3 regions of the Kocuria sp. KH4 genome follow, and region 3 is predicted to be linked to each of the others. Evidence: riboswitches for the same ligand, from Rfam matches in the RefSeq annotation. Region 3 holds a riboswitch; each other region holds the start of a gene.
The links. Region 3 has a riboswitch for S-adenosylmethionine ahead of ACWCOM_RS10790 (O-acetylhomoserine aminocarboxypropyltransferase/cysteine synthase family protein). Riboswitches for the same ligand answer to the same signal wherever they lie in the genome.

Region 1 (3,727 bases), on a different contig from region 3:
CGAGGTTGATGCCGAGGACCACCACGAGCGGGAGCAGGGCGAGCGGGCCGGAGCCGAGGAAGGCGAACAGCACCCAGCCGAAGACGCCGATCGCCGCGTAGGCGCTCACCGAGACGACCCTGCGGCCCACCCGGTCCGACAGCCAGCCCCAGAAGGGGGTGGTGAACAGGCCGATGGCCGAGGCGATCATCACCGCGGTCACGCCGGAGGAGCTGTCCCCGCGCACGTCCCGCAGGTAGGTGAGCATGTAGACCGTCACCAGGTAGTAGACGGCGTTCTGGGCCAGGCGCAGGCCGACCGTGACCAGCAGCGGGCGGCGGTGGTGGAGCAGCAGCTCCCGCAGGGGTGCTGCGGCCACGTTGCCCGAGGCCCGGTGCTCCAGGAACTCGGGGGCGTCGGCCACGCCGAGGCGGATCCACAGGCCGACCGCCACCAGCAGCGCCGAGAGCAGGAAGGGGATGCGCCAGCCGTAGGCGGCGAACTGCTCCGCGCTCATGACGTGCTGCACGACGAAGAACGCGCCGGTGGCCAGCAGCATGCCGGCCGAGGAGCCGATCTGGGTGAAGGACCCGAAGAACCCGCGGTGCCGGGCCGGGGAGTGCTCCACGCTCAGCAGCGCGGAGCCGCCCCATTCGGCGCCGGCGGACAGGCCCTGCAGGATCCGCAGGGCGACGAGCCCGACGACGGCCCACCAGCCGATCACCTCGTAGGTCGGCAGCAGGCCGATCAGGGTGGAGGCCACGCCCATGAGCAGCAGGGAGGCCACGAGCAGGGCCTTGCGGCCGATCCGGTCGCCCAGGTGGCCGGCGACGATCCCGCCCAGGGGCCGGGCGATCACCCCGACCGCGAGGGTGGCGAAGGAGGCGACGATGCCGCCGAGCTCGGTGGCCATGGGGAAGAACTGGACGTTGAAGACCAGTGCGGCGGCGGTGCCGTAGAGGTAGAAGTCGTACCACTCGATGGTGGTGCCGGCGAAGGCCGAGGCCAGGACGCGCTTCTTGCCGTGGACGACGCTGGTGCGTCCCGCGGCGGCCGTGGTCGGGGTGGTCATGCGTCAGACTCCTGGGGTTCGGTCGGCGGCGGTCCTGGCGTCGCCGATGGCGTTCAGGCCCTCCGGCAGGGTGCCGTTGATGAGGTAGTCGCCGAGGGCGCGGGCCCGGAAGGCGATCGGGTTGTGGGTGGCCACGGTCTGGGCGTTGCGCCAGTGCCGGTCCAGGCCCTTGGCCGTAGACGTGGCGGACGCGCCCACCGTGAGGAACAAGTCCTGGGCGGCGCCGAGCGCCAGCTCCGGCACGGTGACCTGGGCGTGCTCCACGGCGATCTCGGACTCGTGCAGCGCCGCCGGGAGGGTCCCGGTGAACTCCGGGCGGTCGGCGCCGGACGCCGCGGCGGCGGCGATCCCGGCGTCCAGGGCGCGGGCGGCGTGCAGCACGGTGGCCTCCGCGGCGAAGGCCTTGGCGGAGATCCGGCCGGTCGCCTCCTGGATCAGCGGGTCCTCGCGGAACGGCAGGCCGAGGCCGGTGTTGAAGGTCCGCCGGCGGGTGGCGATGGTCCCCACGGCGTCCCGCCGGGCGGCGCGGGCGATGCCGGCCAGCACGGCCAGCAGCACGAGCTGGAAGAAGGCGGCCTCGTGGACGGCCTCCGCGCTGCCGGCGGTGCGGTCCAGCACGGCGTCGTCCGGGACGCGCACGCGGTCGAAGTGGCGGTGCCGGTGCCGGTGAGCTTCTGCCCGAAGCCGTCCCAGTCGTCCTCGAGCGTGACCCCCGGGGCGTCCGTGGCGACCACGGCGAAGCGGCGCCCGTCCCGGCCGTCGAGGGCGGCCGAGACGCGGGTGTAGTCGCAGAAGATGGAGCCGGTGGCGTAGAACTTCCGGCCGGTGATCTCCCATCCCTCGGCGGTGCGGCGCAGCACGGTGTTCAGCGTGCCCAGCGCGTTGCCGCCCTTCTCCGTGGAGGCGTTGCCGACGGTGGCCCCGGCCAGCACCCGCGGGTACCAGACGTCCTGGAGCTCCCGGGGCAGGAAGCGCAGGGACTCCACGAAGCCGGCGTGGGAGCGGTAGAGGTGGGCGATGTTGGAGTCCGCCTCGGCCAGGTCGACCAGCAGCCGGGTGAAGTCCTCGATGCCGACGCCGGGACCGCCGTGGGCCGCCGGGACGCGCAGGGCGCCGAATCCGGCCCGGTCCAGCCGGCCGACCTCCTCGTGGGGCAGCGCGCGCCGGAGGTCCCGGGTCAGGGAGCCGGCGGCGATCTCCGCGAACAGCGGCCCGAAGTGCTCGCTCAGCCCGGCGTAGTCGCCCGGCAGACCGGCGGCGAGGTTCGTGCCGGCGCGGGGACGGGTGGGAGTCCCCTCGTCCGTGGTGCGGGTCATGCGGTGGTCCTTCCGGTCGCACCGAGGAGTGCCGGCCGTCCGGTCGCGCCGGGGCGGGCCCGGCGACGACGGCGCCGGGGGCCGGCGTCACGGGGCGACTGCAGATCCGGGATCTCCATCGGTTCTGGCCTTAGCACCCTGACCCCTGCGAAGGACGGGTTGCTGCGGCGTCGTCGAGCCAGATCTCTCGGCCGCTCTGAATGGGACGGATGACATCGCACCAGACCGCGGGGGTGCGGAGCCACCCGGTGACCGTCACATGTCATCGGGTGTCACGGGCACGTCACAGACGGTCATGTCCTCCCGGATGGTGTACGCATCCGCCGCGGCCGCACCGGCGGGGGACGGATCAGTAGCGCGGCCGCTCCGGCTCCACCAGCTCCGCCCAGGCCAGCACCCCGCCCTCGAGGTGGCGGAGCCGCTCCTCCCGGCCGGCGTAGAACGGGCGCAGCGCGGCGAGGGCGCTCGCCGAGCGGGCGCCGGCCTTGCAGTGCAGCACGAGGTCCGCGCCCCGGGCCTCCGGCGGCAGGGCGGCCGGCCCCCGATCCAGCAGCTCCGGGAGCGGCACCGGCACGGCGCCGGGGATGGCCAGGAGCTGCCGCTCCCAGTCCTCCCGCACGTCGACCAGCACGAAGTCCGCCTCGCCGCGCGCCCGCCGTGCCAGCAGCCGGGCCAGCTCGGCTGCCCCGACGGTCTCGGCGGGCTCCGCCCCGCCGCCGGGCGGCGGGGCGACGGCCTCGGGCCGGGCGACGGCGGTGACCGGGGCGGCGTCGGGGTCCGGGCTCAGGCGCATCTCGCGCCAGGTCATGGCCAGGGCGTCGTGCAGCAGCACCCGCCCGAGCAGGGGCTCGCCGGTGCCGGTGATCAGCTTGACGGCCTCGGTGACCATCACCGCGCCCACGGTGGCGGGGAGCATGCCGAAGACCCCGCCCTCGGCGCAGCTGGGGACCTCCCCGTCCGGCGGCGCCTCGGGGTAGAGGTCCCGGTAGGTGGGCCCGTGGCCGGCCCAGAAGACGCTGACCTGCCCCTCGAAGCGCAGGATGGAGCCCCACACGCAGGGGATCCCGGTCAGGGCGGCGGCGTCGCCGACCACGTAGCGGGTCGCGAAGTTGTCCGCGCCGTCGAGGACGAGGTCGTACTCTCCGAGGATCCGCAGGGCGTTGTCCGCCGTGAGCCGGCAGGGGTGGGTGCGCACCCGCACGAGCGGGTTGAGCGCGGCCACGGCCTCCGCGGCGGAGTCCGCCTTGGGCCGGCCGACGTCGGCGGTTCGGTGCACCACCTGGCGCTGCAGGTTGGAGACCGCCACGACGTCGTCGTCGACGATCCCCAGCGTGCCCACGCCGGCCGCGGCGAGGTACTG
Region 2 (3,727 bases), on a different contig from region 3:
AGTAGGCCGGGCCGGTGGTGTTGCGCGTGGCGTTCCGGTCGTGGGTGTCGCGGCGCAGGAAGGACAGGCCCACCATCGTCACGCCCAGGAACAGGTGCAGCCAGTTGTCGGCGCTGTTCAGCGGCACGAAGTTCGCCTGCGACTCCTGGCCCACGAGCAGGCCGTAGATCCACAGGACGAGGTAGACCAGGCCGCCCCAGAGCAGGAAACTGCGCGCGCCGGTGGCGGAGCGGGCCAGCGCGAGGCCGGCGACGCCGTAGAGCAGGTGGACGATGTTGTGCAGCCAGGAGACCTGGAAGATCCCCAGGAGCATGGCCTCCGAGTGGTGTCCGGCTGCCATGAGCTGGTCGTAGTTGGAGGTGAGGCCCGGGATGAACCCGGCGAGGCCCACGAGCAGGAAGACCGCGCCGTAGAGGAGAGCGGCGGTCTGGACGGGCGAGCGGTGGGTGGTGCGGCGGTCCGGCCGGTCGGCGGGGATGGTCATGGTAGTGCCTCGCTTCCTTCGTGTCTGCGGTGATCCGGGTGCGGATCCCGGAGGGGCGGACGTTCATGGAAAGCATGCTTGGTACCACCAGCGTACTGCGCCGGGGCGCGAGGTCAAACGCCGCGGGGGAAACCGGTCACGGACGGGTCAGGACACGAGGTCGCGGGCGGGGGTGTCCGCGGCGGACGGCTTGCCGGCGTAGGCGCCCCGGTACCGTGCGGCCGGGTGGGTGTCGAGCACCTTGGTCTGCCCGGTGCCGTAGACGTTCTCGCGCAGCGTGGTGCCCTCGTAGGCGGTGCGGTAGCGGCCGCGCTTCTGCAGCTCCGGCACGACCCACTCCACGAAGTCCTCGAACGAGCCCGGGGAGACGTGGTAGGCGAGGTTGATGCCGTCGAGGCCGCCGTCGTCGATCCACCGCTCCAGCTCGTCGGCCACCGTCTGCGGGGACCCGACGATCGGCACGCCCATCCCGCCCATGGAGATGTGCTTGGCGACCTCCTTGACCGTCCACTTCTTGTTCGGGTCCGCGGTGGTGAACGGGGTGAGGAAGGACTGGATGGAGTCGGTCTTGATGTACTCCAGCACGTCGTTCTCGTCGTAGCGGCCGAGGTCCACCCCGGACCAGCCGCCCACGAGCCCCAGGGCGCCGTCGGCGTCCGCGTACTGCTCGTAGTCGCGGCGCTTCTGCTCGGCCTTGGCGTCGGTCTCGTCGACGATCACGTGCAGCATGGCGAAGATCTTGAGGTCGTCCCGCCCCCGGCCCTGGGCCTCGGCCTCGTCGCGCAGCTTGTCGGTGACCACGCGCGTGAGGTCCGGGCGGATGCCGCCCACGAACACCGCCTCGGCGTGCCGTCCGGCGAACGCGCGCCCGCGCGAGGAGGCGCCGGCCTGGAAGATCAGCGGGGTGCGCTGCGGGGACGGCTCGGTCAGCCCGATGCCCGGCACGTCGAAGTACTTGCCGTGGTGCTGGATGGGGTGCACGAGGGACGGGTCGGCGAAGACCCCGTTCCGGCGGTCGCGCTTGACCGCGCCGTCCTCCCAGGAGCCCTCCCAGAGCTTGTAGCACACGTCCATGAACTCCTCGGCGATCTCGTACCGCTCGTCGTGGGAGATCTGCTCCGTCAGCCCGTGGTTCTCGGCCGCGGACTTCAGGTAGGACGTCACCACGTTGAAGCCGATCCGCCCCTTGGTGAGGTGGTCGAGGGTCGCGAACCTCCGGGCCAGCGGGTACGGCTGCTCGTAGGTGATCGCGCTGGTCACCCCGAAGCCGAGGTGCTTCGTCACGGCCGCCATCGCGGAGATCTGCATGAAGGGGTCGTTGACCGGGATCTGGGTGGCGTCCTTGATCACCGGCGCCGCGGAGTTCCGGTAGACGTCGTAGTAGCCGACCACGTCGGCGAGGAACATCGCGTCGAAGAGGCCCTTCTCCAGGACCTGGGCGACGTCCGTCCAGTACTCGAGGGTGTTGTACTCGTCGGCGCGCGAGCGCGGGTGCTTCCACAGCCCCGGAGCCTGGTGCCCCACGCAGGTCATGTCGAAGGCGTTCAGGGCGATGCGCTTGCTCACGGGGACCTCCAGGGTCGCTCAGCGACCCGCGCCCGTGCGTCGTGGAGACCTGCTCGCGGGTCCGACGCACTCGTGCGCGCCGTACTTGCCGCGGGGCGGGTGCACCGCGGCCCGATGTTCATCTGGGGCACCCCGCTACGGGAGAGGGTTGCCGCCCGGCCAGCCAGAGCTTCGCGCCGGGACTCGTCATCGTCGTCGCGGACCAGCTTAGCGGCTCCCCCCGCAGGCGGGGCAACCCCTCGGGCCCCGGTGCACGGCAGGGTGGCGGAAGCCGTCAGGCCGGCGGGACGAGCGGCGGGGTGCGCCGCGGGTCCAGCACCCAGCCCTGCCGCAGCCGCGCCCCGAGCTCGATCAGCGGGCACGTGTCCATCACCACCGCGAGCCCGGCCGCGGCGGCGCGGGCCGCGGCCGCGTGGTCCACCACGCCCAGCTGCAGCCACACGGCGCTCGCGCCGGCGGCGATGGCCTGGTCCACGACGGCTCCGACGCGGCGGGAGTTGACGAAGCAGTCCACCACGTCGATCGGCCCCGGGACCTCGGCGAGCGTGCGGAAACCGGGCTCCCCGTGCACCGCCTCGCCCTTCGGGTTGACCGGGACGATCGTCATGCCGAGGTCGTCCCGGATGCGCCGGGCGACCGGGTGCGCGGGCCGGGCCGTGTTCCCGGTCAGCCCCACCACGGCCCACCGGCCGGGCCGGGTGATCAGGCGGTCGACCACGGCGGGGTCGTTGCGGCTCATGCGCCCACCCTGGCACGGATGGGCCGCTCCCGTCCCGCACGGGCCTGCACCGTGTCCGCAACGTGTCCGCATCCGTGTCCCGGGGTGGCGGCCGACGGCCATGGGGCGGGCACGTCCCGCCGGCACGCGCCGCCCCGGCGGGACGGGAGGGGCCAGGAGAGGAGGGGTCAGGAGAAGAGGGGGAGGAGGTCGGCCCCGGGGCCCAGCTCCGCGCGGTCCCGGGCGGGCAGGGCCGCGCGCCCGGTGCCCACCCGGGCGAAGTGCTCGTCGCTCCAGTGCTCGGGCGGCTCCCGCTCCCACAGGTCGATGAGCACGCGGCGGACCTCGGCCAGCCCGTCCGCCGCCGGCCCCGGGCAGCCCTCCAGGTGCTCGATGAGGTCCAGGTGGTGCACCGTGGCCTCCACCGCCAGGGTGCTCAGCAGGTCCTCGACCCGAAGCACGTGCCCCCGGGTGCGGACCGTCCCGCCGGGCCGGCAGCGCTCCGCCGCGTGCACGAGCGCCCGCGCCGACTCCCGGTAGTGCCCCCGCAGCTGCTCCCAGTCCGGGTACAGGCTCGCCGCCGCCCGGGTGCGGCGGCGGTCCTCGGCGGCGGCGGGGTCCGCGCCCCGGTCCGCCCAGTAGGTGGCGGCGTCCCGGTCCGGGCGGGCCGTGGTGGGCGTGTGCAGGGCGACGAGCCCGCGCACCGCGTCCGCGGCGCAGTGGTGGGCGAGGTCGCGCACCGCCCACCCGCGGCAGCCGGTGGGCGCCCAGGAGTCGTCCTCCCCGAGCCCGTCGAGGACCGCCGCGAACGCCGTGCAGGCGTCGCGGACCAGGTCCGCCCGGGTCGAGGTGTTCCGGCTCGTCATGGGTCCATGGTGCGGCACGGGGGCGCGGCGTGCCACCGTTTCCGACCATGACGGCCCGCGCAGCGATTTGCCAGGCGGCCCGACGAGCACGTT
Region 3 (3,727 bases):
TGTGGGCCTCCAGGAGGAGGGGCTCGGACTCGGCGCGGGCCAGGTCCACGGCGCGGCCCAGCGTGGCGAGCAGGGCCACCAGGTCGTTGCCGTCCACCCGCTCCCCGGCCATGCCGTAGCCGACCGCCTTGTGGGCCAGGCTGGGGGCGGCCGACTGCTGGGACAGGGGCACGGAGATCGCGTAGCCGTTGTTCTGCACGAAGAACACGACCGGCAGCTTGAACACGGCGGCGAAGTTCAGGGCCTCGTGGAAGTCGCCCTCGCTCGTGGCGCCGTCGCCGCACATGGCCAGGACCACGGTGTCCTCGCCGCGCAGCTTCGCGGCGTGGGCCACGCCCACCGCGTGCAGCAGCTGGGTGGTGAGCGGGGTCGACTGGATGCCGACGTGGTGCTCGTGGGGGTCGTAGCCCCCGTGCCACTCGCCGCGGAAGATCGACATCACGTCCAGGGGCCGCACGCCCCGGGTCATCACGGCCACGGTGTCCCGGTAGGTGGGGAACAGCCAGTCGCCCGGCCGCAGGCACAGGGCGGCGGCGACCTGGCAGGCCTCCTGCCCGTGGCTGGAGGGGTAGACGGCCATCCGGCCCTGGCGCACCAGCGCGGAGTTCTGGTCGTTGACCCGGCGGCCCACCACCAGCTTCTCGTAGGCGCCCAGCAGCACGTCCCCCGCGGGCAGCGGGTACTCGTGGCCGGGCTCGGTGCCCTGCTCGTGGGCCGGCAGCAGGCGGCCGGCGGGGTCCACCATCCGGATCTCGCCGCGGGCCGGGAGCATGTACTGCTCCGGCGTGATGCCGAAGCTCTGGGAGGCCCGGAGGATCGGGTCCTCGGGGGTCTCGACGGTCTGGCTCATGGTGTCCCCTCGGTCGGTCCCCGGTCCGGGTGGGGACGCGGGACGGCGGGAAGGCCGCTGAAGTTCTGTCCGCCCAGTATGGGAAGAACAGCCGGTTCGTATCCAGGCGCCCGGGAAAGTCCAGATTCCTGCGCGCAGGGGTGCCGTCCGCGTGGACGAAATGTTCTACTGTGGCGTGGGACACACGCATTCGTCCGACATAGGTCCCGCCCTCATGTCCCGCCCTCGCACCCCGCCCCGAAGGAGCCCGCCGTGCCCTCGACCCCCGTCCCGCTGGACGAGACCGACCGCAAGATCCTCGCCGAGCTCTCCCGGGACGCCCGGCAGTCGGTGACCGCGATCGCCGCGGCCGTGCACGTCTCCCGCGCCCACGCCTACGCCCGCATCAACCGGCTGCGCGACGAAGGGGTGATCCTGCGCTTCGGCACCGTGATCGACCCGGTGCGCGCCGGGCTGCAGGCCTCGGCCTACGTGACGCTGAAGCTGCAGCAGAACACCTGGCGGGAGCTGTGCGGGCAGCTGCAGGCGATCCCGGCGGTGCACCACATCGCCTTGGTGGGCGGGAACTTCGACGTCATGCTGCTGGTGCGCGCCGTGGACACGGTGCACCTGCGGCAGGTGATCTTCGAGCACGTCCAGCAGCTGCCCGGCGTGGTGGACACCCAGACGTTCCTGATCTTCGAGGACATCGACACCCGGGCGTGACCCGCCCCGGCGCGCGGGCCGTCACGGACGTCGTCACGGGGGTGTCACGAACGGCGTCACGATCCGTCACGGACGTCATCTTCGGTCGTGGAACGGCGCCGGTGCGCCTCCCGCATAGTGTGGTCCCAGCTTCACGAGACGCGACCGCCAAGCTCCGACTGGGTCGCGCACCAACCCCATGCTCACCGGGTGGTTCGGATGAGGAAGCGGCCTGCATCCCCGTTGCCGTGCGACGGGTGACCGGTGCGGGTAAGAGCAAGCGCACAGGAGCCGCGCCATGTCCCTCCCCGTGACCGACCAGGACCTCTCGACCCGGCAGATCCACGCCGGCGCCGACCACGACCCCGGGCAGCGCACCCTCACGGTGCCGATCTACCAGAGCGCCGCCTTCGAGTTCCCGGACTACGAGGCCGCCCGGCAGATGTTCGCCCAGACCCGGGCCGGCTTCACCTACACCCGCACCGGCAACCCGACGGTCGCCGTGCTCGAGCAGCGGATCAGCGAGCTCGAGGGCGGGAGGGGAGCCGTGGCCACCGGCTCGGGGCAGGCCGCGGTGGCCGTGGCGCTGCTGGCCCTGCTCGGCCAGGGGGAGGACAGGCACCTGGTCGCCTCCGAGAAGCTCTACGGCGGGACCGTGGACCTGCTCACCGACTCGCTGGCCGACCACGGCGTCGAGGTGGACTTCGTGGACCCCACCGTCCCCGGCGCCTGGGCCGCGGCCGTGCGCCCCGACACCCGGGCCTTCCTGCTCGAGTCCATCGGCAACCCGCTGGCCACGCTGCCGGACCTGCCCGGGATCGCCGACGTCGCCCGGGCGGCCCGGGTGCCCGTCGTCGTCGACAACACCCTCGCCTCCCCGGCGCTGTACCGGCCGCTGGAGAAGGGCGCGGACATCGTGGTGCACTCGGCCACCAAGTTCCTCGGCGGCCACGGCAACGCCCTCGCCGGGGCGGTCGTGGACGGCGGGACGTTCGACTGGTCCGCGCAGCCCGAGAGGTGGCCGCAGTTCACCCGCGCCCGCGCCCGCTGGGGCGGGCAGAGCCTGCTCGACAGGTGCGCCGGCGCCAGCCCCTACCTGCACCTGGTCCGGGCCAAGTACGTGCACGACCTCGGCACCACGCTGTCCCCGTTCAACGCCAGCCAGATCCTGCAGGGCACCGAGACCCTCGACCTGCGGGTGGCCCGGCACACGGCCTCGGCGCTGACCGTGGCCGAGTTCCTCGCCGGTCACCCCGCCGTCGCACGCGTGCACCACCCCGGGCTGCCGGGGGACCCCGGGGCCGGGATCGCGGCCCGGGACTTCCCCCGCGGCACCGGCTCCGTGTTCTCCTTCGACCTCGCGGCCCCGGACGCCGCCGTGGGGCCCTTCATCGACGGGCTGCGGCTGTTCAAGCTGGTCGCCAACATCGGCGACACCCGCAGCCTCGTGGCCCACCCGGCCGCGATGACCCACTGCCGGCTCACGCCCGAGCAGCGCCGGGCCGGCGGGATCGCCGAGACCACCATCCGGCTCTCGGTCGGCCTCGAGGCCCCGCAGGACCTCGTGGCCGACCTCGGCCAGGCCCTCGACGCCGTGCTCGAGACCGTTTCGAACTTCCGGAAGTGAGCCCCACCATGAGTCAGACCGTCACCACCCGCCGGCAGGGCTTCACCACCACCGCCGTCCACGCCGGCCAGCAGCCCGACCCGCTGACCGGGGCCGTCATCCCGCCGGTCTACCAGACCTCCACCTTCGCCCAGGACGGGATCAACGTCCTGCGCGCCGGCCACGAGTACAGCCGCGGCTCGAACCCCACCCGCAACGGCTTCGAGGAGCAGCTCGCGGCCCTGGAGCACGGCGAGCGCGGGTTCGCCTTCGCCTCCGGGATCGCCGCCGAGGACGCGCTGCTGCGGGCGGTGCTGCGCCCGGGCGAGCACGTGGTGCTCGGCGCCGACGGCTACGGCGGCACCAACCGGCTGATCACCCGGGTGCTCGCCCCGTGGGGGATCGGTCACACGCCCGTGGAGATCACCGACCTCGACGCCGTCCGCGCCGCGGTCCGTCCCGGGGACACCGCGGTCCTGTGGCTGGAGACGCCCTCCAACCCGCTGCTCGGCATCGCCGACGTCGCGGCCTGGGCGGAGCTGGCCCGGGAGGCGGGGGCGCTGCTCGTGGTGGACAACACCTTCGCG

Region 1: linked by a shared signal. The riboswitch ahead of ACWCOM_RS02145 (acyl-CoA dehydrogenase family protein) and the one ahead of ACWCOM_RS10790 (O-acetylhomoserine aminocarboxypropyltransferase/cysteine synthase family protein) in region 3 are both predicted to bind S-adenosylmethionine.
Region 2: linked by a shared signal. The riboswitch ahead of ACWCOM_RS08825 (LLM class flavin-dependent oxidoreductase) and the one ahead of ACWCOM_RS10790 (O-acetylhomoserine aminocarboxypropyltransferase/cysteine synthase family protein) in region 3 are both predicted to bind S-adenosylmethionine.

What each region holds. Positions count from the first base shown of each region.
Region 1 is NZ_JBSJYX010000002.1:5,475-9,201, forward strand. Features, by position in the region: gene ACWCOM_RS02140 (MFS transporter) at 1-1,051, opposite strand, end outside; partial or broken gene ACWCOM_RS02145 (acyl-CoA dehydrogenase family protein) at 1,055-2,367, opposite strand; SAM riboswitch class I at 2,480-2,574, opposite strand; gene moeB (molybdopterin-synthase adenylyltransferase MoeB) at 2,717-3,727, opposite strand, start outside.
Region 2 is NZ_JBSJYX010000009.1:72,848-76,574, reverse strand. Features, by position in the region: gene ACWCOM_RS08830 (DUF4383 domain-containing protein) at 1-484, opposite strand, end outside; gene ACWCOM_RS08825 (LLM class flavin-dependent oxidoreductase) at 632-2,050, opposite strand; SAM riboswitch class IV at 2,127-2,241, opposite strand; gene ACWCOM_RS08820 (CoA-binding protein) at 2,325-2,789, opposite strand; gene ACWCOM_RS08815 (maleylpyruvate isomerase N-terminal domain-containing protein) at 2,957-3,634, opposite strand.
Region 3 is NZ_JBSJYX010000013.1:21,460-25,186, reverse strand. Features, by position in the region: gene ACWCOM_RS10800 (thiamine pyrophosphate-dependent enzyme) at 1-850, opposite strand, end outside; gene ACWCOM_RS10795 (Lrp/AsnC family transcriptional regulator) at 1,103-1,555, shown strand; SAM riboswitch class IV at 1,685-1,817, shown strand; gene ACWCOM_RS10790 (O-acetylhomoserine aminocarboxypropyltransferase/cysteine synthase family protein) at 1,833-3,161, shown strand; gene ACWCOM_RS10785 (cystathionine gamma-synthase) at 3,170-3,727, shown strand, end outside.